DNA from 2 places in the Halomonas sp. TP35 genome. Region 2 is predicted to be linked to the other one. Evidence: predicted binding sites of a transcription regulator. Region 2 holds the regulator's gene; the other holds the start of a gene.
The links. Region 2 encodes LexA, which represses DNA repair genes until DNA is damaged. Its sites were predicted from a motif close to TACTGTNTANNTANACAGTA; they were not measured.
Positions count from the first base shown of each region.

Region 1: the regulator LexA is predicted to act here: its motif matches at 10,001-10,020, upstream of ACT3RU_RS12465 (LexA family protein).

Region 1 is NZ_JBQSUZ010000010.1:39,840-51,855, reverse strand. Features, by position in the region: gene alaS (alanine--tRNA ligase) at 1-1,776, shown strand, start outside; gene ACT3RU_RS12515 (aspartate kinase) at 1,874-3,124, shown strand; gene csrA (carbon storage regulator CsrA) at 3,316-3,507, shown strand; tRNA gene ACT3RU_RS12505 (tRNA-Ser) at 3,633-3,725, shown strand; tRNA gene ACT3RU_RS12500 (tRNA-Arg) at 3,743-3,819, shown strand; tRNA gene ACT3RU_RS12495 (tRNA-Arg) at 3,922-3,998, shown strand; gene ACT3RU_RS12490 (tRNA dihydrouridine synthase) at 4,135-5,142, opposite strand; gene ACT3RU_RS12485 (OadG family protein) at 5,269-5,526, shown strand; gene oadA (sodium-extruding oxaloacetate decarboxylase subunit alpha) at 5,618-7,426, shown strand; gene ACT3RU_RS12475 (sodium ion-translocating decarboxylase subunit beta) at 7,438-8,760, shown strand; gene ACT3RU_RS12470 (IMPACT family protein) at 8,834-9,466, opposite strand; gene ACT3RU_RS12465 (LexA family protein) at 9,467-9,892, opposite strand; gene ccmA (cytochrome c biogenesis heme-transporting ATPase CcmA) at 10,173-10,793, shown strand; gene ccmB (heme exporter protein CcmB) at 10,797-11,525, shown strand; gene ACT3RU_RS12450 (heme ABC transporter permease) at 11,540-12,016, shown strand, end outside.
Region 2 is NZ_JBQSUZ010000017.1:25,011-37,026, reverse strand. Features, by position in the region: gene ppsR (posphoenolpyruvate synthetase regulatory kinase/phosphorylase PpsR) at 1-760, shown strand, start outside; gene ACT3RU_RS15565 (hypoxanthine-guanine phosphoribosyltransferase) at 788-1,366, opposite strand; gene nagZ (beta-N-acetylhexosaminidase) at 1,410-2,435, opposite strand; gene ACT3RU_RS15555 (L,D-transpeptidase) at 2,513-3,040, opposite strand; gene ACT3RU_RS15550 (TetR/AcrR family transcriptional regulator) at 3,018-3,695, opposite strand; gene lexA (transcriptional repressor LexA) at 3,960-4,637, shown strand; gene purU (formyltetrahydrofolate deformylase) at 4,745-5,599, opposite strand; gene ACT3RU_RS15535 (ribonuclease J) at 5,893-7,470, shown strand; gene moaE (molybdopterin synthase catalytic subunit MoaE) at 7,537-7,992, opposite strand; gene moaC (cyclic pyranopterin monophosphate synthase MoaC) at 7,996-8,796, opposite strand; gene mobB (molybdopterin-guanine dinucleotide biosynthesis protein B) at 8,802-9,362, opposite strand; gene ACT3RU_RS15515 (uracil-xanthine permease family protein) at 9,413-10,645, opposite strand; gene upp (uracil phosphoribosyltransferase) at 10,733-11,362, opposite strand; gene ung (uracil-DNA glycosylase) at 11,461-12,016, opposite strand, start outside.

The DNA.
Region 1 (12,016 bases), on a different contig from region 2:
TGTGCGTTTTTAATCGCCGATGGCGTGCTGCCTTCGAATGAAGGCCGTGGCTATGTGCTGCGGCGCATTATCCGCCGAGCGGTTCGCCATGGCCACAAGCTGGGTGCCACCAAGCCGTTCTTCTATACGCTGGTGGATGCACTGGATGCCGAGATGGGCGATGCCTATCCCGAACTGCGTGAGGCCCGCGACCAGATTGCTCGTATCCTGTTGAAAGAAGAGGAGCAGTTCGCACGCACGCTGGACCACGGCATGGGCTTATTGAACGCTGCTCTTGAGGAGCTTGACGGCAATGTGTTGTCGGGTGAAACCGTATTCAAGCTGTATGACACGTACGGTTTCCCGTTTGACCTTACTGCGGATGTTTGCCGTGAGCGCGGTGTGACGTTGGATGAAGCTGGTTTCCAGCGTGAGCTTGACGCTCAGCGCGAGCGTGCCCGTGCGGCCAGCCAGTTTGGCGCCGACTACAGCGCTTCTATTGAGCTGGATGGCGAAACCCGGTTTACAGGGTATGACCAGTTGGAAGATCAGTCCACGGTAACTGCTATTGTGGATAGCGAAGGCAACGCCCTTGTCGCGCTGGAAGCAGGCCAGAAAGGCACTGTCGTATTAGACCGTACCGCGTTTTATGGTGAATCGGGCGGCCAAGTGGGTGATACCGGCTACTTATACGTAGAGGGCGGCCGCTTCGAAGTTACTGATACGCAAAAGCAGAGCGGCCATCATCTACACCAGGGCGTGATGATAGAAGGCACGTTGAACGTGGGTGCCAGCGTTCGTGGCGAGGTTGATGCCAGCTTGCGCTCAGCGACCATTCGCAACCACTCGGCCACCCACCTGCTGCACAAAGCATTGCGCATGGTATTGGGCGATCACGTGCAGCAGAAAGGTTCACTGGTCAATGCTGAACGTCTGCGCTTCGATTTCAGCCACTTCGAGCCCATGAGTGTTGATCAGTTGGCAGAAGTTGAGCGTCTGGTTAACGAGCAGATCCTTGCTAATGCGCCGACGCACGTTGAGCAGATGAGCCTGGAGCAAGCTAAGGCCAAAGGGGCCGCGGCGCTGTTTGAAGCCAAGTATGCGGAAAATGTTCGCGTATTGACGATCGGTGCTGACGGCTTTTCGATTGAACTGTGTGGCGGTACTCACGTTGCACGAAGTGGTGATATCGGCTGCTGTCATATCGTCAGTGAAGTAGGTATTGCCTCTGGCGTGCGGCGCATCGAAGCCATTACCGGCGAGAATGCGCTGGCGTATTTCCGCGAGCAGGAAGCGCGCGTTCAGCGTTTGGGTGATCGCCTAAAAACCAAGCCCGAGCAGGTGGAAGCCCGTGTCGAGTCATTGGTCGAGCGTAATCGCAGCCTGGAAAAAGAGCTTGAGCAGTTGAAGGCCAAGCTGGCAAGTGCTGCGGGTAGCGACATGATGAGCCAGGCGCAGGAAATCGGCGGCGTTAAGTTGCTGGCGACCCAGTTGGAAGGAGTATCCGGTAAGGATCTACGTGGCGTGCTCGACCAGCTTAAAAACAAGATTGGCTCTGGCGTTATTATTCTGGGCGTTGCCGATGAGGCGGCGGGCAAGGTCAGCCTGATTGCAGGCGTGACCCAAGACCTGACCGAGCGCGTTAAAGCTGGTGAGCTGGTTAACCATGTCGCCTCGCAAGTTGGCGGTAAAGGCGGTGGCCGTGCTGACATGGCGCAGGCGGGTGGCAGTCAGCCCGAAGCGCTGGCTGGCGCGTTAAGTAGCGTCCCCGCATGGCTGGAAAATATACTTAGCTAACTAAAAAGGCCGGTGGCATTATCTGCAACCGGCCTTTTGCTAACTTAATATAATTACTTTCATCCTCCATTCCCGAACGAATAGGAAAAAACGGCATATGGCACTATACGTACAGAAGTTCGGTGGCACCTCGGTAGGTTCTGTTGACCGTATCAAAGCCGTGGCGGAAAAGGTCAAGGGCTTTCGTGACCAGGGCCATCAGGTCGTGGTCGTGGTCTCCGCCATGAGCGGAGAGACCAACCGGTTGACCGATATGGCCAATGCGCTTAATGATGACCCCGCCCCGCGTGAAATGGATATGCTGCTCTCGACCGGTGAGCAGGTAACTATTTCATTGCTCGCCATGGCGCTCCAGCAGATTGGCGTTGCGGCCACTTCGCACACCGGTGCCCAGGTAGGTATTCATACTGACAGCGCTTACACCAAAGCGCGTATTCAGCGCATTGAAACCGAAGACCTTAAGGCTGACCTGGACGCAGGCAAGGTCGTGGTTGTGGCTGGTTTTCAGGGCGTTGATGAAGACGGCAATATCACTACGCTAGGACGTGGTGGCTCGGACACTACCGGGGTGGCGCTTGCTGCGGCACTCGGCGCCGATGAGTGCCAGATCTATACCGACGTTGATGGGGTTTACACCACTGACCCCCGCGTATGCACCAAGGCACAGCGCCTGGAGTGCATTACGGTGGAAGAAATGCTGGAGCTTGCAAGCTTGGGCTCCAAAGTGCTGCAAATTCGTGCGGTAGAGTTTGCGGGCAAGTACAACGTTCCCCTGCGGGTACTGTCGAGCTTTGAAGATGGCCCCGGTACCCTAATTGTTGCAGATGCTGACCAAGACGAGGACTCCATGGAAGAACCGCTGATCTCCGGTATCGCGTTTACCAAAAATGAAGCCAAGCTGACACTGCTGCATACGCCTGATGTGCCAGGCGTTGCGTCGCGCATTCTTGGCCCTATCGCTGATGCCAATATTGAAGTCGACATGATTGTGCAGAATGTAGCACCGGCGGGTGACTACACCGACTTTACCTTCACAGTGGCGAAGGGCGACTACAAGGCCACCAAGAAGCTAATCGAAGAAACGGTCATTCCTGACTTGGGCGGCGGTGAGCTGCGTGGCGATGACAATATCGCCAAGGTATCCCTGGTGGGTGTTGGCATGCGCTCACACGCTGGTGTTGCCTCGAAGATGTTCCGCGTTTTGGCTGATGAAAACGTCAATATTCGTATGGTTTCCACCTCTGAAATTAAAATCTCAGTGGTGATTGACGAAAAGCATATGGAACTTGCCGTTAACGCGTTACACAAGGCGTTTGGCCTGGATAAGTCGAATATAGAATCTGAATAACATTTCTGCCTTAAACCTTCTACGCTGAAAAGGCACTCGCTACTGCCGGTGGTGAGCTTTCTTTCAACGGGAGGTTGAGGTGTCATGGAATCAGAGGCATTGGTTAGCGCGTCGCTATGCCGCATAATGGTTTAGTGGCGCCTCTGGTGGACACAACCCGTTGTATAAAACGTCTGAGAAGGAGATCAGCCATGCTCATCCTAACCCGCCGAGTTGGTGAAACACTGATGATAGGTGATGAAATCACCGTCACAGTGTTAGGTGTGAAAGGTAATCAAGTGCGTATCGGCGTCAATGCGCCGAAAGACGTTGCTGTACACCGTGAAGAGATCTATCAGCGCATTCAGCGCGAACGTAGCAGTGAAGAAAGCGAAACAGAATAAATGGTCGCTTTTATCGCGCCCAACACAGGGCGTCTAAACGGTAAGATGAAGCTGGCGCGAAAAAAAATCGGCATAGGGCTAGACAGTAGTCGCTGAAATCGGTAACATTCGCGCCGTGCTGTTGAGGAGAGGTGGCCGAGTGGCTGAAGGCGCTCCCCTGCTAAGGGAGTATAGGGTTTATAGCCCTATCGAGGGTTCGAATCCCTCCTTCTCCGCCAGCTGCATATTAGAAGATGCGCCCGTAGCTCAGCTGGATAGAGTACCTGACTACGAATCAGGGGGTCGGAGGTTCGAATCCTCCCGGGCGCGCCATCTTCTAACCTGATGTGAGGCGAAAGCCTATAAGTATTTCATTACAAGTACTTAAGCATAAGCACTTCATCATGTTTTGTAATGAGTATTTACATCACTAAAGCGCCCGTAGCTCAGCTGGATAGAGTACCTGACTACGAATCAGGGGGTCGGAGGTTCGAATCCTCCCGGGCGCGCCAGATTCTAAACCCGTTCTCTTTTATGAGAGCGGGTTTTCTGCTTTCTAGCCTGACCAGAGCGGCTCGCGCTTTGGTCTTGGATCGTTTTAAGCGCCCCGCATTGCGAGGGCGCTTTTTTTTTGGTCAATGTTCTTACTTAGTGGCAGCTGACAGCCACCTCAGGGGGCGCTGTGTCGATGACCAGGCTTTTAAGCAGGGTCTCAAGGTCCGTTAGGCGTTTAACGCGCTGAAAGTGCTGGTTGGCTTCTTCGTTGCCCTGACGCATCTGTGCTAGCCACTGCTTTACCAGCGAGACCACAACCCGGTCGGGTAGATGCTGCCGCTGAAGGTGCGCGTACTCCTTGATCACACTGGCACGCATCGGCCATGTGGTTTCAGGCAGTCGTTCACCGGTTAGCTGCCAGTGCCGGATGCGTGGCGCAAGCCAGGGGTCTGCTAGCGCGCTACGGCCTAACATCACATCTCTGCAGCCTGACAGGGTACGCGCTTTCCAGTACGCCTCCAGCGTCCATATATCGCCATTGGCAACCACGGGTATCGATACCTGCTGGCGCACTCGACCGATCCACTCCCAGTGAGCCGGAGGGCGATAGCCTTCATCACGTGTGCGGCCGTGAACAACCAGACGAGCGGCGCCGCCTGCCTGGGTCGCCTGGGCGCAGGCGACGGCTAAGCGTCGGTCTGAAAAGCCCAGGCGGATTTTAGCGGTGACAGGAATTTGACCCTCAAGTGCTTCGGAGACGGCCTTCACTGCCTGGTAGACGCGTTCAGGCCGGCGTAGTAACGAGGCGCCTCCATCATGCCGATTAACCAGCTTGGCCGGGCAGCCGAAATTCAAGTCCACGCTGACTGCACCCAGCGCTAACGCCTGGCGAGCATTTTCAGCCAGCGCCATGGGGTCAGAGCCAAGCAGTTGCAAATGCACGGGAATGCCGCTGGCGGTCGCAACAGGGCGGTTGGTAAGCTCAGGGCAGTGCTTGTAAAACACCCGGGGCGGGAGGCGCGTGTCGACCACGCGGACAAATTCGGTAACGGTCCAATCAAAGCCAGCCTCACGCGTTAATAAATCGCGAGTGAGGGCGTCGATAACGCCCTCCATCGGGGCGAGGCCAATTTTTCCATTTTGTAGTAAATTAACAACCATGACTTCCACTATGGCGCGATTGCGTTTTATGCTGGGTGTGGCAGGTTAGTGTATTACTTTGACGGCGCCAAGGGGCTTTTAGAACCCTTTAAGCGTTAATTTATGCTCTACAACAAGAGAGACATTATGCAGAATGCAGAACTACTCCAGGAGGGGCTCGCAATTATGGGGCTTGGGATGGGCTTTGTTTTTGTTTTTCTTACTATTTTAGTCATTAGCGTTACGTTGATGTCAAAACTGTTAGGTCGTTTTCAGCCGACGCCTGTGCCGACGTCAGCAGGTGCAAAACCTTCATCTTCTCCCGCGTTGAGTGGCGAGGACGAGGAAGTGACTGCGGTTATCAGTGCTGCAGTGCATCGTTACCGCTCATTAAGGCGTCACTAATCGGTAATTTTTTAGTCAGCCTATCCCCTTGTTTGCCTTTATTTTGTTAGTTTTACTACATATCAATAATTTTAACGTGTGAGCTACTGCCATGAATGAGACAAAACGCCCGCTGGGAATTACCGATGTGGTACTGCGTGATGCCCATCAATCACTGTTTGCGACCCGCATGCGCCTGGACGATATGCTGCCCATCGCTGAAAAGCTGGATCGTGTTGGCTACTGGTCGCTAGAGACCTGGGGTGGCGCCACCTTTGATGCATGCATTCGTTATTTAGGCGAAGACCCATGGGAGCGTATTCGGGCATTAAAAGAGGCGATGCCCAATACGCCTCAAGCCATGCTACTGCGTGGTCAAAACCTGTTGGGCTATCGCCACTATGCGGATGACGTAGTCGATAAGTTTGTCGAACGGGCCAAAACCAACGGCGTTGATGTGTTTCGTGTGTTTGACGCCATGAATGACCCGCGCAACCTGGAGCGCGCGATTAAAGCGGTTCGTCAGGTGGGTGGGCATGCGCAGGGCACTATTTCCTACACGGTAAGCCCGGTACATACCCTGGATAGCTGGGTCGATCTAGCGACCAATATTGCCGAAATGGGCGCTGACTCGCTGGCTATCAAGGATATGGCGGGGCTGTTAACGCCTTATACCGCATTTGAGCTGGTAACGCGGCTGAAGAAAAATCTGTCTATTCCTGTTCACCTGCACTGCCATGCCACGACAGGACTTTCCACTTCCACCATTCTTAAGGCAGTAGAGGCCGGTATCGATAACGTCGATACCGCGATTTCGTCCATGTCGATGACGTATGGACATAGCCCCACAGAGTCCGTTGTTGCGATGCTCAAGGACACCGACCGTGATACCGGGCTGGACCTTGAGCTATTGGAAGACATCGCGGGCTATTTCCGTGAAGTACGTAAAAAGTACGCTGCTTTTGAAGGTTCGTTACGCGGCATTGATTCGCGCATTCTGGTGGCCCAGGTGCCAGGCGGTATGCTGACCAATATGGAAAGTCAGCTGAAAGAGCAGGGCGCGGGCGACAAACTGGACGATGTACTTGGCGAAATTCCTCGCGTGCGTGAAGACCTGGGATTTATTCCGCTGGTGACGCCCACGTCGCAAATCGTCGGTACTCAAGCGGTAATGAACGTGATGATGGGCGAGCGTTACAAGTCCATTTCCAAAGAGGTGCAGGCGCTGCTGAAAGGCGAATACGGCGCGGCACCCGCACCCTTTAACACCGAGCTTCAGGCCCGCGTGCTGGAAGGTGGTCAGCCGATTACCTGCCGCCCGGCGGATAACCTTGCACCTGAGATGCAAAAGCTGGCAGCAGAGCTTAAAGAAAAAGCCGGAGCCGAGCAGGTACGCCTGGCAGAAGGCGGGCGTGAAATAGATGATGTCCTCACCTACGCCTTGTTCCCACAAATCGGTCTGAAGTTCCTTAAAAACCGAGATAATGCTGACGCCTTTGAACCTGCGCCCCAAGCCACTAGTAGCGCGCCCGCCAAGCCCCCGTTGGCTACTCAAAACAGCGCGCCAGAGACGGCACGTGGCCCTGAAACCTATACCGTAAAGCTCAATGGCAAAGCGTTTGTAGTGGAGGTTTCTGAAGGCGGGGATATTGGCCAGGTGCAAGAGCAGTCGGCTGCGCCAGCGGCGAGCCCCGCCGTGGCGGCCAGCCGTGGTGAAACCATAGAGGCACCGCTTGCTGGCAATATCTTCAAGGTGAATGTGCGCCCTGGCGACCAGGTAGCGGATGGGGACGTGGTCATCATTCTTGAAGCAATGAAAATGGAAACCGAAATTCGCGCCAGCAGTGCCGGCACGGTATCGAAAGTCAATGTTAGTGAAGGCGACAGCGTAGCTGTTGGCGACGCACTGATTGAGCTTTAAGGGCATCGGGAATGGATAAGCTAGTCACGTTATGGGAGGGCTCGGGGCTTTATAACCTTGGGCTTGGCCAGGTGGTCATGATCGGGGTCGGGCTGCTGCTGCTCTATTTGGCGATCCATAAGAAATTTGAGCCGTTGCTGTTGGTGCCGATTGGTTTTGGGGGGATTCTTGCCAATATTCCCGAAGCTGGCCTTGCGATTTCAGCGCTGGATCAGGCTATTGAGGTTGGCAAGCCTGCCGTGCTTCAGCAGGTTGGTGCCGCGCTGGGCGTAATGCTGGATCCTTTGGCAGGCATTGATGCGTGGCGTGAAACGCTCAAAGTAGTTGCCCATGGTGAGGTAGCGCCAGAGCAGCTGCGTGCCGCTAAGGATATTGCGACAAGCGTCGGTTACAGCAATGGCATGCTGTATAACTTCTATTCAGTGGCCATTGCATCGGGTATCGCGCCGCTGTTGATCTTTATGGGCGTGGGGGCTATGACTGACTTTGGCCCGCTGCTTGCCAACCCTCGTACGCTGTTTCTAGGTGCTGCGGCCCAGTTTGGTATTTTCGCCACGCTGTTTGGTGCTGTTGTGCTGACCTCCATGGGCATCATGGACTTCTCGCTAAACCAGGCTGCAGCGATCGGGATTATCGGCGGCGCCGATGGGCCAACGTCTATCTATGTGTCCAGCGTGCTTGCCCCAGAGCTATTGGGTGCTATCGCGGTGGCGGCCTACGCGTACATGGCGCTGGTGCCGTTAATCCAGCCACCTATTATGCGGCTGTTAACCACTGAAAAAGAGCGTCAGATAAAAATGACGCAGCTGCGCCCCGTCTCCAGGCTGGAAAAAGTGATTTTTCCACTCATGCTGTTGATCCTGGTCGCGCTGTTTCTACCCGACGCAGCACCGCTTCTGGGGATGTTCTGCTTTGGTAATTTGATGCGCGAATGCGGCGTGGTAGAGCGGCTTTCGGATACCGCCCAGAACGCGCTGATCAACATCGTGACAATCGTTCTAGGGCTTTCTGTTGGCTCAAAGCTGATGGCGGAAAGCTTCTTGACGGTGGAAACCCTCGGGATTCTGGGGCTGGGTATCGTGGCCTTCGGAATTGGTACCGCCGCCGGCGTGTTAATGGCCAAGCTGATGAACCTAATGAGCCGTATGCCGATTAATCCGCTGATAGGTGCTGCCGGGGTATCTGCTGTGCCTATGGCGGCGCGCGTGGCTAATAAGGTCGGTCTGGAATCCAATCCGCATAACTTCTTGTTGATGCATGCGATGGGGCCAAACGTGGCAGGGGTAATTGGTTCTGCCGTGGCTGCCGGGGTAATGATTAAATATTTGGGATAAATAGACAGGATTGACGGGGAAGCAGAAGTGCCCCATGCACGGCTTACGGTTTACACCGTAAGCCGTTTTTGGTTTAGGGGGCGGGTGCGTTTACCGGGGTAACGTCCAGCGTGCACTTTAGGCGATTTTCCAAGGGGGAAAGGTCGAACGTATGGTCGCGGGGCCAGCCAATGGTGAGCTGAACACCTTCGCCATCGTAGTTGACGTGTTCAATGGGGATGGCCTTTTCGTCGCACCAGGCGCGGGCGATAGCCTCGCTGGCAAAGGTAAGGCGTAGCGTGTAGGCGTCTCGCTCAATCACTTCACGCGTCGGTAAGGTTTCCAACGCATGGCTGATGGCTTGAGCGTAAGCCCGTGCCAGCCCGCCGGTGCCTAGCTTGGTGCCGCCGAAGTAGCGCGTCACGACACCGCCGATTTCACCCATTTGGCGGCCTTGAAGTACCTGATACATTGGCCGGCCAGCCGTGCCGCCAGGCTCGCCATCATCGGAAAAACCAATCAGCGTTTGCTCCCCGGGCGGCCCAGCAATATAAGCCGTACAGTGATGGCTGGCATTGGGGTGAGCAGCTCTTGCCGCTTCAAGAAGTGCACTAAAAGCGGCCACATCTGGCGCATGGCATAGCCACGCCAGAAACTGGCTTTTTTCGACCTCTATCTCGGCGGTATGCCACTGCGAGGCAGCTAAATCAGGAACTTGATAACGCAATCAGTGCTCCATAAGGCCATAAGAATTGGCAGCAAGGTCGTTGGCACTATCCTGCGCCACACCCATTACCATTCCTAACACTTGAATATCGCGATTGTGCAAAAAGAGATCCGGCGCTTGGGTATCGGCAGGCCATAAATGTACGCCAAAGCGACTGATCGAGAGCTGCTTCAACGCAACAGGTTGCTGATTGATGTGAGCGACGGCGGTTTCTTCGTGGGTATCGCATTGAAAACGCCGAATAATAATGACATCTCCATCAAACAAGTTGCAATCACGCATTCGGTTGCCGCGTATTTTGAGGGCGTAGGTATTGTGCCGCGTTCTGCGTGGTGCTGTTTTAAAGGCGCGTGCCGATTGAATGCCTTTAGGTGCGCAGGACGCGCTGCTCAATACGGTAGAACCGGCGTGAGTTGGTGCTGACATCGATATATTCATAGGAAATTCTCCAATGCAGCGCCCTTTCCCTAGGCGTTTAGTAGTGGCAAGCCAGCAGGTTGTTGGCATGTCTTTTCATACAGTGTTTTAGTATACAGCTGTTTTTGCATACAGTGGTAGTGCTGTTTTTATCCAGTGCCTTTGGCTATTCAAAATGCTGGTCCCGTCGGCACGCTTGGTGCATTCTCACGGCCGCTGCGATTGGCTGGAGATAACGCGGCTTTCCGTGTAGAGTTTTGGCTAACTATCAACCTGTTGGGAGACACCTTTGAGCCTGTGCCTGCAAGCACGACAACTAGCCTGCGAGCGTGATGGGCGCTGGCTATTTGAAGGGCTCGATCTCACGATTCGCAGCGGTGACATCGTTCGAATTGAAGGCCCCAATGGCAGCGGCAAGACCACACTGTTAAAGCTGCTGGCAGGTCAACTGAGTGATTACCAAGGCGAGCTTTTCTGGAACGGCGCGCCACTTCGCAAGGTGCGTGAACATTATCTGGCCAACCTGCTGTATCTGGGGCATTCGCCAGGCATCAAGGCTGGGCTTTCACCGCTTGAAAACCTGGCCTGGTACCAGGCGCTAAGCGGCGAGCCGGGTAATACATCGCAGCGCCTGAACGCTTTGGAGAAGGTGGGGCTTGGCGGTTTTGAGGACATACTGGCCGGCCAGCTTTCGGCGGGTCAGCAGCGCCGCGTGGCGCTGGCCCGGTTAACGCTGACGCGCCGTCCGCTCTGGGTGCTTGACGAGCCGTTTACTGCTATTGACCGCCAAGGCGTAGCCGCGCTTGAAGCGCAGCTTGCAGCTCATGCTCAATCCGGGGGGAGCGTTCTGGTAACCACTCACCACGCGCTGGATGTTTCGCCCGCCGCTCGCTGTATTCAACTGGGGTAGACGATGACGCAGGGGCAGAAGGCTACCTCCACAATACTTGAAACGCCGGTGCCGGGCGGGCTGTGGGTGGCCTTTACCGCTACCCTGAAGCGTGATGTAACACTGATGTTCAGACGCCGCGGCGAGCTGCTCAATCCGCTGGTCTTCTTCGCGCTGGTGATAACGCTGTTCCCAATCGGTATTTCACCCGACCGCGCCGTGCTTGCGCTGATCGCGCCAGGCCTTTTATGGGTAGCGGCGCTTCTGGCGGCGCTTTTATCACTGGATAGTCTGTTTCGCACCGATTATGACGACGGCAGTCTTGAGCAGATGCTGCTCGCGCCTCAGCCGCTAGCAGCGCTTAGTCTGGCCAAGGTACTTGCCCACTGGTTGTTGACCGGGCTGCCGTTGGCACTGGTAGCACCGCTTCTGGGCGTGACGCTGGCCCTGCCCCTAGGCAGCTACGCGGTGCTTGCGCTTTCGCTTTTGTTGGGCAGCGCCAGTTTGAGCCTGATTGGCGCGATTGGTGCGGCGCTGACAGTCGGTATCGCGCGGGGAGGTGTACTGTTGTCGCTGATCATACTGCCGCTGTATATACCGGTGCTTATTTTTGGGGTCGGGGCGGTGCAGGCCGCCGTCATTGGTGAAGGTGTCGCGGCGCACTTGGCCATGCTCGGAGCCCTGCTGGCCGCGTCGCTACTGTTGGCTCCCTGGGCGATTGCCGCCTCGCTACGCATCAGCATCAACGGTTGAGGACAGAACACGCCATGTGGACCTTTATTCATAAATGGGGCTCGCCCAAATGGTTTTATGCAATAAGCGCAAAGGTGCAGCCCTGGTGCTGGGCAGTCTCCCTGATACTCATTGCGACCGGTACGGTATGGGGATTAGCCTTTACACCCACCGAGGTGAACCAGGGGCAGGGCGATAGCTTCAGGATCATTTATGTCCACGTGCCTGCCGCCTTTCTTGCCCAGTCGGTGTTTGTTTCGATGGCGGCGGCGAGCTTGGTTTTCATGGTATGGAAGGTCAAGGTGGCGGATATGGCTGCGACAGTCATGGCGCCGTTTGGGGCGGTGATGACGTTCGTGGCGCTTTTTTCCGGGGCGGTGTGGGGTGTACCTACCTGGGGCACCTGGTGGATGTGGGACGCCCGACTGACCTCCATGCTGATTCTGTTGTTTCTGTTTCTGGGTGTGATCGCCCTGCGCAGCGCTTTTACCCGTCGTGAGGGTGGATCAAAA
Region 2 (12,016 bases):
TCAGTTCAGCGATATTGAGATCAACATGCTGACCAAGCCTTATATCGATACGCTTGAAAAAGCGGAAGCGCTTGCCCGGATTATTGAATCCACTGCCGCTCGAGATGGGCAACAACCGATCATTATCGATACCATCGTTGACCAGCAGATACGCGATGTGATTCGCAAAGCGCCGGGCTTCAAGGTGGATATCTTTTCTACCTTTTTGAAACCCCTGGAGCAGGAGTTAGGCACCCACTCTTCTTACAGCGTGGGAAGAACTCACTCGATTGGCAGTGACGATGTCTATATGGACCGGATTCATTCGGTACACTTCGCACTTGATAACGACGATGGCGCCCGTACGCATCAATACGACAAAGCCGATATTATTTTAGTGGGCGTATCGCGCTGCGGCAAAACACCCACGTCGCTTTATTTGGCGCTTCAGTTTGGCATTCGAGCGGCCAACTACCCGCTTACCGAGGACGACCTTGACGAAGACGGCACGCTCAAGCTGCCCAAGGTGTTAGCACCGCACCGGCACAAGTTGTTTGGGTTGACTATTGATGCTCGCAGGTTATCCGCCATACGCAATGAGCGTCGGCCGAACAGTCGCTATAGCTCAATGGATCAGTGTTTGCAGGAAGTCGAACAGGCCGAAGCGCTTTACCGAATTATGCATATTCCGTTTATTGATGCGACGCGCTTTTCAGTAGAAGAAATTTCGACACGAATGATTGCCGAGACAGGCTTAGCGAGGCGCTTCTCCCCCCGCTAAACCAGCATTAAATAACAAAGCTAAAAATTACATGCCTTTGGGGGCGAAGATACCCGGGGCGTTACGCCAGTAACCTTTGTAGTCCATACCAAAACCGAACACATAGCGGTCCGCGACCTCCAGGCTGCAGTAATCAGCTTTCAGGCCCGGCACCGCTTTTCGGTTATGTTGCTTATCCACCAGGACGGCAGTCGTAACGCTGGCTGCCTGAGCTTCTTTACAGTAAGCAAGAATCGCGGCGAGCGTCGACCCTTCATCCAAAATGTCATCCACGATAACGACGTGACGTCCGGCCATGGGAATTTCAGGCGATACACGCCAGAAAAGCTCGCCACCGCGCAACTCGTTGCGATAACGCGTGGCATGCAAATAGTCCACTTCCAGCGGAAACCCCAATCGGGTCAGCAGATGCCCGGTCGTAATCAAGCCACCGTTCATCACACAATAAAAAACCGGCAGTTTGTCACCCAGGTCTTCAGTAATTGCTTCCGCCATGCGATCCAGCGCCCGCTCGACTTCTTCCTGAGAGATCAGGCAGTCTGCTGTTTCCATTAGCTGGCGCATTGAGTCCAATGACTCAAGCGCTTCTTTATCCAATTTGGACATGGGGTAACTCCCAAAACATGTAGCAATATTGCGAAAAGAAAAATCAGGTGGGGCTAGGGCAGTCCGCCAGCGCTTCTAGCCTGGCATGCGTACGTCGCCAACGCCCCAGCGCGGTCAGCGCATCCAAATCAGGTCGTGCACGGCCATAGCGGAGTTTCGCGGGACGCTTATTGGCGATGCCTTGGCTGGCTTCAACAACCTCAAGCGCAGCGGTACGGTCGTTACACACCAGCAACATATCGCAGCCAGCGGCGAGTGCAGCAGCGGCACGCTCGCGTGGCTCACCCGCTTCGTGAGCACCTGCCATACTTAAATCATCTGAAAAAATACAGCCTTTAAAGCCCAGCGATTCACGCAGCATACCCAACCAACTGGGCGAAAAGCCCGCCGGGCGTGTATCAAACGCTCGATAAATGACATGCGCGGGCATGATGCCATCCAGCTGGGAAGCTAGCTGTGCAAAGGGGACAAGGTCGCGTTGTTTAATTGCCTCCATTGAACGCTCATCAATGGGCAGTGCGACATGGGAATCCGCGGCTACGCCGCCGTGGCCAGGGAAGTGCTTACCCACAGCGGCCATGCCCGCCTGATGCAAGCCCTCAACAAAAGCGGCGCCTAATTGAGCAACGTGCTCTGGGTCACCACTGAAACTACGGTCGCCAATGACGCTAGAAATCCCGCTATCCACATCAAGCACTGGCGCAAAGCTGATATCCAGCCCACATGCGGCCATTTCCATGCCAAGCAACCAACCTGCGTCTATGGCGAGAGAGCGGCCTTCTTCCGGGTCTTGGGCATAACGCTCGCCAATCCGGGCCATGGCTGGTAAGCGGGTAAGCCCTTGTTTGATACGCTGTACGCGGCCACCCTCTTGGTCAACCGCCAATAAAAGATCGCCCCGTATGCGCCTTATATCGCTACACAGCTTGCGCACCTGGTAGGCGTCTTCCACATTACGGGCAAACAAAATCACGCCACCGACAGCGGGTTCAAGCAGCAAGCGCTTTTCAGCATTGGATAATTCAGGCCCTTCCAGGTCGAGCATGACCGGGCCAATAGGTTGAGTCATTAGCAGGGATCCAACAAAAGGGCCGATGATTTTAGACGATCAACGCACAGAGTCAAAAAAGCCTCTGCATAAGGCCACTACGGACGGCTGCCATGTAGCCAAACAGGCGTTCCAGGCACGGCGCGCTCAAAGATATAAAGCAGGTCCTCATTGCGCATACGAACACAGCCATGTGAAGCAGGTTTGCCCATCGGTTGGTCGGGCGGCGTTCCGTGTACATAAATATAGCGGCGCTGAGAGTCGACGGAACCTGCGCGGTTAAATCCTCGCTCTAACCCACAAAGCCATAAAATTCGCGTCAAAATCCAGTCACGTGTCGGATGAGCGTCGGCCAAGTCACTTGAGAAAATTTCACCGGTAAAACGCCTGCCTCTAAATACGGCATTGACCGGCTGTTCGTGGCCAATTGCCGCGCGAACATAGTGCCAGCCATGCGGTGTTTGGCCGCTTCCATCTTGCTGGCCAACGCCAGCGCGTCCAGTAGAGATAGCGCACTCAAAGCCTGGTGTTTGACCCTGCCACCAGCGCAGGATTTGTGCGCTGGTATCAATTTCGATCCAGCCGTCTTTTTTAGGTGGCAACTCAGCTAACAGGGGCGTTCGCATGCTGCGCTCCTTCAACCTCTTGCGGCAGTGGAGCATTCATGGCGGCAACGACCACAGGACGCAGGCGCCGCACTAAATCACGCACAGTCACCTGCTCCTGATAGTCCTTGGAGGCGATATCACGTAGCGCATCCAGCCCTGACAAGGTGAATATGACCGTACCCAACATAAAGTGCAGCCGCCAAAAACGCTCGGCATCGGGTAAATCAGGGGTCGCCTTACGCACAAGCCCGGTAAAACGGGTAAACACATCCCCATATTGCTCTTGAATATGGCGCCGTAAATGCCCTTGCGCTTGACTATAGGCTAACCCCAATAAGCGCATAAAGACTTTCAAACTATTGCGTTCAGCAGGCACCGCTAGCACCGTGGTGGCCATTGTTTCAAGCAGCTCTTCCAGGGGGATGGGGCTATCGACATAGCGGGCTTCAAGCTCATCGAGCGCACCATGAAAACGCTGAGTAAACGGGTCTAGATAGCGTGAGAATACGGCTTGGATGAGGGCTTTCTTGGAACCAAAATGATAATTAACGGCCGCCAGGTTTACCCGCGCTTTACTGGTGATGTTACGCAGTGACGTTTCAGCAAAGCCACGCTCTGCAAACAGCACCTCAGCGGTATCCAGGATGCGCGACACCGTGTCAGATTGTGCCATTATGGCCTCCGAAGAAACGAGTGTTTAAAACATGACAGAATAGTAAGTCATATCTTAATCAGGCTCAATCACCCTTATTAGCCGATTTTTTATTTGGTTACCCTGCGCATTAGCGTTAATTCAAACGTCTTACCGGTGACAGTCAGTGTTTTAACAAGCTGCTTTTTTAACCATGTACTGGATAGAGCAACATACTGTATACTTAAACACATACTGATCAAGCAGACAGATACCGACTGTCTTTTATTGTTTATGGAGTTTGGTATGTCGCGGCCACTCACAGCACGTCAGCAACATGTTTTTGATTTTATAGTAAAAACCATGGGTGAATTCGGCTACCCTCCCACCCGCGCCGAAATTGCCAAGGCCTTGGGCTTTAAGTCCCCCAATGCCGCTGAAGAGCATTTACGTGCTCTTGAGCGTAAAGGCGTGATCCGGATTATTCGCAATACGTCGCGGGGAATTCGCCTCCCCAACCAGGAAGCGCAGGACGTTAGCGAATTACCCGCCACCGCTGCGGCCAACAACAATGATCTTCCGCCGATGGGCTTGCCGGTTATTGGTGAAGTTGCCGCTGGCAGCCCGATCCTTGCAGCGGAGCATATTGACCGTTACTGCCCGCTACCCGCGGAATATTTCACCCCTAAAGCCGACTATCTCCTGCGGGTACGCGGTTTATCCATGAAGGATGTGGGTATCCTGGAAGGCGATTTACTAGCGGTGCACCGCACTGATCGTGTACGTGACGGGCAAATCGTCGTTGCGCGGCTGGAAGATGAAGTAACCGTAAAACGCTTTCAACGCCAAGGGCATCAGGTAATGTTGATTGCAGAAAACGCTGATTTTGCACCGATTGAAATCGACCTGCGAACCCAATCACTGGATATTGAAGGCGTAGGTGTAGGCGTCATCCGTGGCGGTAATGGCCAAGCGCTGGGCTAATAATCCGTTTGCGTAAAATCGGATTTTAAAAGCATCAAGGGGGTGGCCCTTTTCATGACCACCCCCTTGTTTTGTTACTGATTCAGCTTCAACAGTTTTTAAAACGCTTAGCTAAAGACCACCGTCTTATTGCCGTGGATCAAAACGCGGTCCTCCAGATGCCAGCGCAGGCCTCGCGCCAGTACGGCTTTTTCTACATCGCGTCCAAAGCGAACCAGGTCGGTTGGCGTATGGCAATGACTCACGCGATGAATATCCTGCTCAATAATCGGCCCTGCATCCAACTCCTCCGTCACGTAGTGACACGTCGCGCCAATCAGTTTTACACCGCGCTCATAGGCCTGATGATACGGTTTGGCACCGGCAAATGAAGGCAAGAAGCTGTGGTGAATATTAATCACCTGCCCAGCATAGCGCTCACACAACGACGGGGGCAGAATCTGCATGTAGCGCGCCAATACAATACAGTCCGCTCGCGCGTTATCGATAAGCTCCTGCACCTGAGCAAACGACGCTTCCTTATTATTCGGGTCCACCGGCACATGGTGATAAGGAATTCTGTACCACTCAGCGATTGAACGCATGTCTTCGTGATTAGAAATCACACCGGCTATGTCGCAATCCAGCTCACCTGCCTGCCAACGGTAAAGCAAATCCACCAGGCAGTGAGACTCACGAGAGACCATGAGTATGACTCGCCGACGCTTTTGGGTATCCATCAGCGCCCACTGCATGGAAAACTCTTGAGCAATTGGCTCAAAGGCGCTGCGTAATGTTTCAACGGACATGCCAAGCGAATCGGCCAATATCTCATAACGCATAAAAAAGCGGCCTGTTTGCAAGTCAGAATGCTGACTGGCTTCAGTGATAGAGCCGCCTTGTTGAGCAATAAAACCAGACACACGGGCAACAATACCCACCTGATCGGGGCAGGAAACGACTAAACGATAATAATGAGACATGTGAAGTACTCTTGACGAACTACGAAATACGAGTGACTTAGCGTAATGGCGCAGCAAATAGCGGCTAAATAGCAACGTCGTAAATAACGGCCGCCTAGTGTACCGGAACCCCGTTAACGAAGCACCGTTATCTAATGTCGGGGGTCATTGTTAGCCGCCCCTGCCTTCCCGTATAGTTAAGACATTACTTTTTAGGCTTTTCATAACCGATGCATCCACCACGCGTTCAACTTCGCCCTCGCCGCCGCCCTCCCCTGCGCCTACTACCGCTGGGTGGGTGTGGTGAAATTGGCATGAATCTAACGCTGTATGGATACGACGATCACTGGATCGCGGTCGACTGCGGCATGATGATTCGCCAGGATTTGCCTAACTCGCCCCTTCAGGTACCTAACCTGGGCACCGCCGAGACGCTGGGCATAACACCCCAAGCGTTATTTATAACGCATGGCCATGAAGATCACATTGGCGCGGTTGCTTGGCTATGGCCCAAGTGGAACTGCCCTATCTATGCCACCCCACTTGCGGCAGGCCTCTTACGCGCAAAATTCGCTGAACACCAACTAAGTAGCGCCGCGATTAAGATTATCGAGCCGGGCGAAGCAATGGAAACGGCGCCCTTTTCGGTGCGCTATTTGCCGGTTACCCATTCGATCCCTGAAAGCTGCGCACTGGTCATTGTGATGGGCGACTACCGCATAATGCACACAGGGGATTGGAAGCTGGACCCAGAGCCGCTGATTGGCACGCCCATCAACGCGGCGCAATTTCGAGCGCTTGCCCCGATTGATTTAGTAGTAGGTGATTCAACCAATGCCCCTCTGCCTGGCCACTCCAGCAGTGAAGGCGATGTGGCTAAAGCGCTCTCTAAAACACTGAATGAATGCAAGGGCCGCGTCGTGGTCTCCTGCTTTGCAAGCAACCTGGCACGCGTATTAGCCATTGGCCGGGCGGCTCATCAATGCGGCCGTCGGGTCAGTTTGATGGGACGATCCATGGAGCGCATGGTGAGCATTGCACGCGGGCTTGGCTACATGGATGACTTTCCAGCGCTTGTCCCCCCTCATGATTTGGGCTATTTGCCCCCCGATGAAGTGGTGATTATCGCCACAGGTAGCCAGGGTGAACCTCGTGCAGCACTGCAACGACTTGCTCAAGGGCGCCATCCGTTTATTGACCTTGAGCCTGGCGATAACGTCATTTTCTCTGCCAAAGCTATCCCCGGCAATGAACGCCCCATTGATCAGCTCAAAAAACGTTTGGTCCAACTTGGGGTCACGATCTTTGATGAGGTTAATCATCCTGAGCTGCACGCCACCGGCCACCCTTCGCAAGAAGAACTCGTCAAATTCTACCAGTGGATCAGACCCAAATATTTGATCCCCGTGCACGGCGAGGCGCGCCATCAGCAGGCCCACCAAGCGATTGCAGACTCCTTGGGCATCAGCGCACCTTTAGCACCCGTTAATGGCGACATGATCGTTATGGACCACTTGGGACTGCGCTGCGAAGCCCGCCACCCTCAACCGCCCTGTATCGTTAATCAGAATAGCGTTGTGCCGCATCCAGGCCTGGATGCCACCAAAACCACGACGCGTCGAGGCAGTTTATTTCTCGCCTTGCCTGTTGCGGCCAGCGATACAGGATGGTGGCGCATCGGTCGCTTGATGCTGGATAGCAGCAACGCCAGCCCACTCGATGAAGATAGCTTTAGCGAATGGCTGGACAATCAGTTGGAGGAGATTAAAGCGGATACGCTGGCTGATTTGCGCTTTGCGCTACAGCCACGCTTGATTCATTGGTTGGCGGACCACATGCAGCACATGCCCGAGGTTCACTTACAAATAATGGCCGCGGAAGCGCCTCTATAAACGAAACGAGGCGTAACCGCATCCTTTAGAACGCAGCACACTCGCTAGGCGGGTACTGTAATCGTCTTATGCCCAGCGCTCGGCATCTTGCCAATCGGTAGCGCGTTCTTTCACCCAATACTCACCCTGTGTGGAATGCTCCTTTTTCCAGAACGGCGCTTGGGTTTTTAAAAAATCCATAATAAAGTCACACGCTTCAAATGCTTCGCGCCGGTGAGCGCTCGCCACCAGCACCCTAACGATGGGATCACCCGGCGCCAGGTAGCCCACCCGATGAACAATATAAACCGCTTGGAGCGCCCAGCGCTGCCACGCCTGTTCACCTATCTGCTCCAGCGTACGCTCTGTCATGCCGGGGTAGTGTTCCAGGGTAAGTCCGGTGACATCAGGCGACTCGTTAAAGTCCCGAACCAACCCTGTAAAACTGACAACCGCGCCAATATCGGTTCGCTGAGTGAGCGTAGATGCATAGCCATCGCCTAATGAAAAAGGCGCTGACTGGATTCGGACCTGGATATTCATCAATTAACCCCCTGTCACGGGTGGAAAAAAGGCGACTTCATCCTCGTCTGTAATCCGTGCGCTATCGTTAGCCATCACCTGGTTAATCGCACACAGCGTCCGCTGGTCGGTGAGCACGCTAAATCGCGTATCACGCTGGCTCAGCGCAGCCTTCAAACCCGCAATATCACGGCTCGGCACCTGGTCCAAGTCAAGCACCGTATCACTCACACCGACACGTTCACGCAGCTCGGCTAAAAACTTCACCCGAACACAGGGCGAGGCGCAGCGTTCGCCTAGTGTCACTTCGCCTGCCGTCCCTTCTCCCGTCACAATGGGGGCTTGCGGGCGAGCACTGCGCTGATAATCACCACGTACGCCGCCGCGTTTGCTTTCAAGCTGAACAGCGTCGATACACATATCCTTATCGACGGCTTTACACATATCGTAGAGCGTTAAACACGCGACCGACACCGCGGTAAGCGCCTCCATCTCAACACCCGTACGCCCATTTAATCGACACAGTGCCGTCACGTGGACACAGCCCTGCGCAGGGTCGATATCAAATTCAATGGAGACTTTGGAAAGCGCCAACGAATGACATAAGGGAATCAATTCATGGGTACGCTTCGCGGCCTGAATACCGGCAATACGGGCCGTTGCAATGACATCGCCCTTGGGTAACTCGCCATCACTTAGCAGCTTCAGCGTTTCTGGCTGCATTAAAATCCGCCCCGAGGCGACGGCCTCACGACGTGTTTCGTGCTTATCACCCACATCGACCATATTAGCTTCACCACGCGTATTGAGGTGGGTTAGCTGCATGTTTATCACCTATGTTTTAAAAATGTGCCATTGGGTTGAGTGCTCGCCCACGTACGCACCCAGTGAGTAATTGCATCGATATCATTAAGGTTTAGCAGGGTAATCCGGGGGTCAAGCTCAACCGGTGGTTGGTCATCAAGTGCCACCGCCTGAATCGTCGCATCATGAAGAATAGACGGCTCTCCAATTCCCTTACGATACAGCACAAGTTTGGGAATGGGCCATGCTTTGAATCCTTCGACGATAACAAGGTCTGGCTCATGGTAAGCCATCATCGCCAGCAACGCTGCCAGGTCTGGCTCATCCTGCCCCGGCGTTTCCTGCATCAGCGCAAAACGTTCCCGTGAGGCGACCAGCATCGGTGCCGCCCCGGCGCTACGCAGCTCATAGCTATCTTTACCGGGTTTATCCACTTCAAAGCTGTGATGGGCATGCTTTATGACAGCTACCTTTAGCCCTGCCTGGCGCAACCGTGGCAGCAACTGCGTTAGTAGCGTCGTTTTTCCCGTTCCACTCCAAGCGACAACGCCGAGTACGGGAAATGCAGTGGCTACATTACTTACCATATACATGTCTCCTTCCCTGGTAATGAATCCTGATAAGGACGAGGGAGCTGTTACTCCCCTTCGCGCTCACGAGGCAATAGCCAATTCAATACGATTCCTACGAGAGCCGCCAAGCTTACGCCCTGCAGGGTAAACTGACCTCCCCCAAATTGCATGCCGCCAATACCAAACACTAAAATCAACGACACCACCACCAGATTGCGTGGCGCAGTTAGCGACTGACCCGCACGTACTAGCGTATTCATTCCGACGACAGCAATCGAGCCAAACAGCAGCGTCATAATGCCGCCCATTACCGGACCTGGAATCGTTTGCAACAGTGCGCCCAGCTTGGAAATAAAGGCCAGCAGAATGGCGATGATCGCCGCGACAATCATATAAACAGGGTTAAACGCCCGCGTCAGTGTTACGGCACCGGTTACTTCGGAATACGTCGTGTTGGGTGGGCCGCCAAACAGTGCTGCCACCATGGTCGCCAAACCATCACCCAGCAATGTACGGTGCAGGCCCGGTTTTTCGAGATAATTTTTACGCGTTACCGAACCAATCGCCACCATATCTCCGATATGCTCAACCGCAGGCGCAATTGCCACAGGAATCATGAATAAAATAGCCGCCCAATGAAAGCTAGGCGCGGTAAAATTGGGTATTCCAAGCCAGGCCGCTTCATGTACCGGTGTAAAATCGACAACCCCCATCACCAGGGAGAGTGCATAACCGGTAACAATACCCCCCATAATGGGAATCAAGCGCAGCAGGCCACGCCCAAATACCGCTAATACCAGCGTCACCAGCAGGCTGGCCATGGATAAAAAGATCGCTTGACCATAGCTGATATTGTCGCTGGTTTCCCCGGTTGCCATGCTAACGGCCACCGGCGCTAACGCGAGGCCAATCACCATGATGACCGGGCCAACCACCACCGCCGGTAACAAACGATTTAACCAACCGATACCACGTACGCGTATGATCTGGGAAATAACGACATACACAAGACCGGCTACCATTAAACCGCCAAGCGTCGCGGAAACACCAAAACTGGCAATAGACCCCTGGATAGGCGCGATAAACGCAAACGAGGACGCCAAAAACACCGGCACCGACTGCTTAGTAACCGCATGAAATATTAGCGTCCCCGCACCGGCAGTAAAAAGTGCAACACTTGGATCCAGGCCCGTTAACAGCGGAACCAGCACCAACGCGCCAAATGCGACAAACAGCATTTGTGCTCCGGTCAGCAGTACCTTCGGCCAAGACTCGGACCGGCTGCCAGCATTACTCATCACTCAACTCCCAGGAATCAATTTATATCGAAAAGGCAAAAAAATGCCCCCAACGCGAAGCGTAAGGGGCACCGTTAGGCAAAACGCTTAACGCGTTCCAAATATCTTATCGCCGGCATCTCCCAATCCCGGCACGATATAACTATTCTCATCGAGTCGATCGTCTACCGAGGCCGTATAAATTTCCACGTCTGGGTAAGCATCCTGCACACGCTTGATGCCTTCGGGAGCAGCGACAAGAACAATGATTTTCATATGCTCACAGCCCCGCTCACGCAGCATGTCCAGTGTGGCGATCATGGAACCACCGGTTGCCAACATCGGGTCAATCACCAGCGCCATGCGCTCTTCAATATCGTTGGCGAATTTCGCAAAATACGGCACAGGCTGCAGCGTTTCTTCATCGCGATACAGGCCGACAACGCTGACGCGCGCACTGGGAATCAAATCCGTAACGCCTTCCAGCATGCCTAAACCAGCCCGTAGAATGGGTACAACCGTTACTTTTTTACCTTTAAGTCGGCGCGTGGCGATAGGCTCGCCATTCCAACCTTGAATTTCGTGATCCTCAAGCTCCAGGCCTTTCGTGGCCTCGTAAGTCAAGAGCTTGGCCACTTCACCTGCCAGTTCACGAAAGCTCTTGGTGCTCAAATCAACTTCGCGCATCAGTCCCAGCTTATGTTGAACAAGCGGATGGTTAATGGCGTAGACACTCATGGGGCTTCCTCACTGCAGTGTGATATCAGGATAACGACTCAGGCCGCATCTTCAGGCATACAAAATTGCGCGCATTCTACCTGCATCTGTCCATCAGGTTAAGCGCTTTCGGGCAGTTGCCATTCAACGGGCGAACGTCCTTGCCCCAGCAGGAACTGGTTCGCTTGAGAAAACTGGTGATTGCCAAAAAAGCCACGATGGGCAGACAGCGGCGAAGGATGGGGCGACTCCAGCACTAAATGGCGCCGCTGATCAATCAACGCTTTTTTCTGGCGCGCATGACTACCCCATAACAAAAACACGCACGGCGGAGCATGCTGGCTTACCGTTTCGATTGCTCGATCGGTAAACGGCTCCCAACCTTTGCCGCGGTGCGACGCGGCATTGCCTTGCTCAACGGTTAACGCCGTGTTTAACAGCAAAACGCCTTGTTTGGCCCAGCTAACCAGGCTGCCATGCGGCACCGGTTTAACGCCCACATCGCTTGCCAGTTCTTTATAAATATTGGCAAGCGACGGGGGGATTTTCACCCCCGGCTGAACAGAAAAGCTTAACCCATGCGCTTGACGGGGGCCGTGGTACGGGTCCTGACCTAGAATAACGACTTTCACTTCTTCCAATGGCGTCAGTTCAAACGCACGAAACCAATCAGAA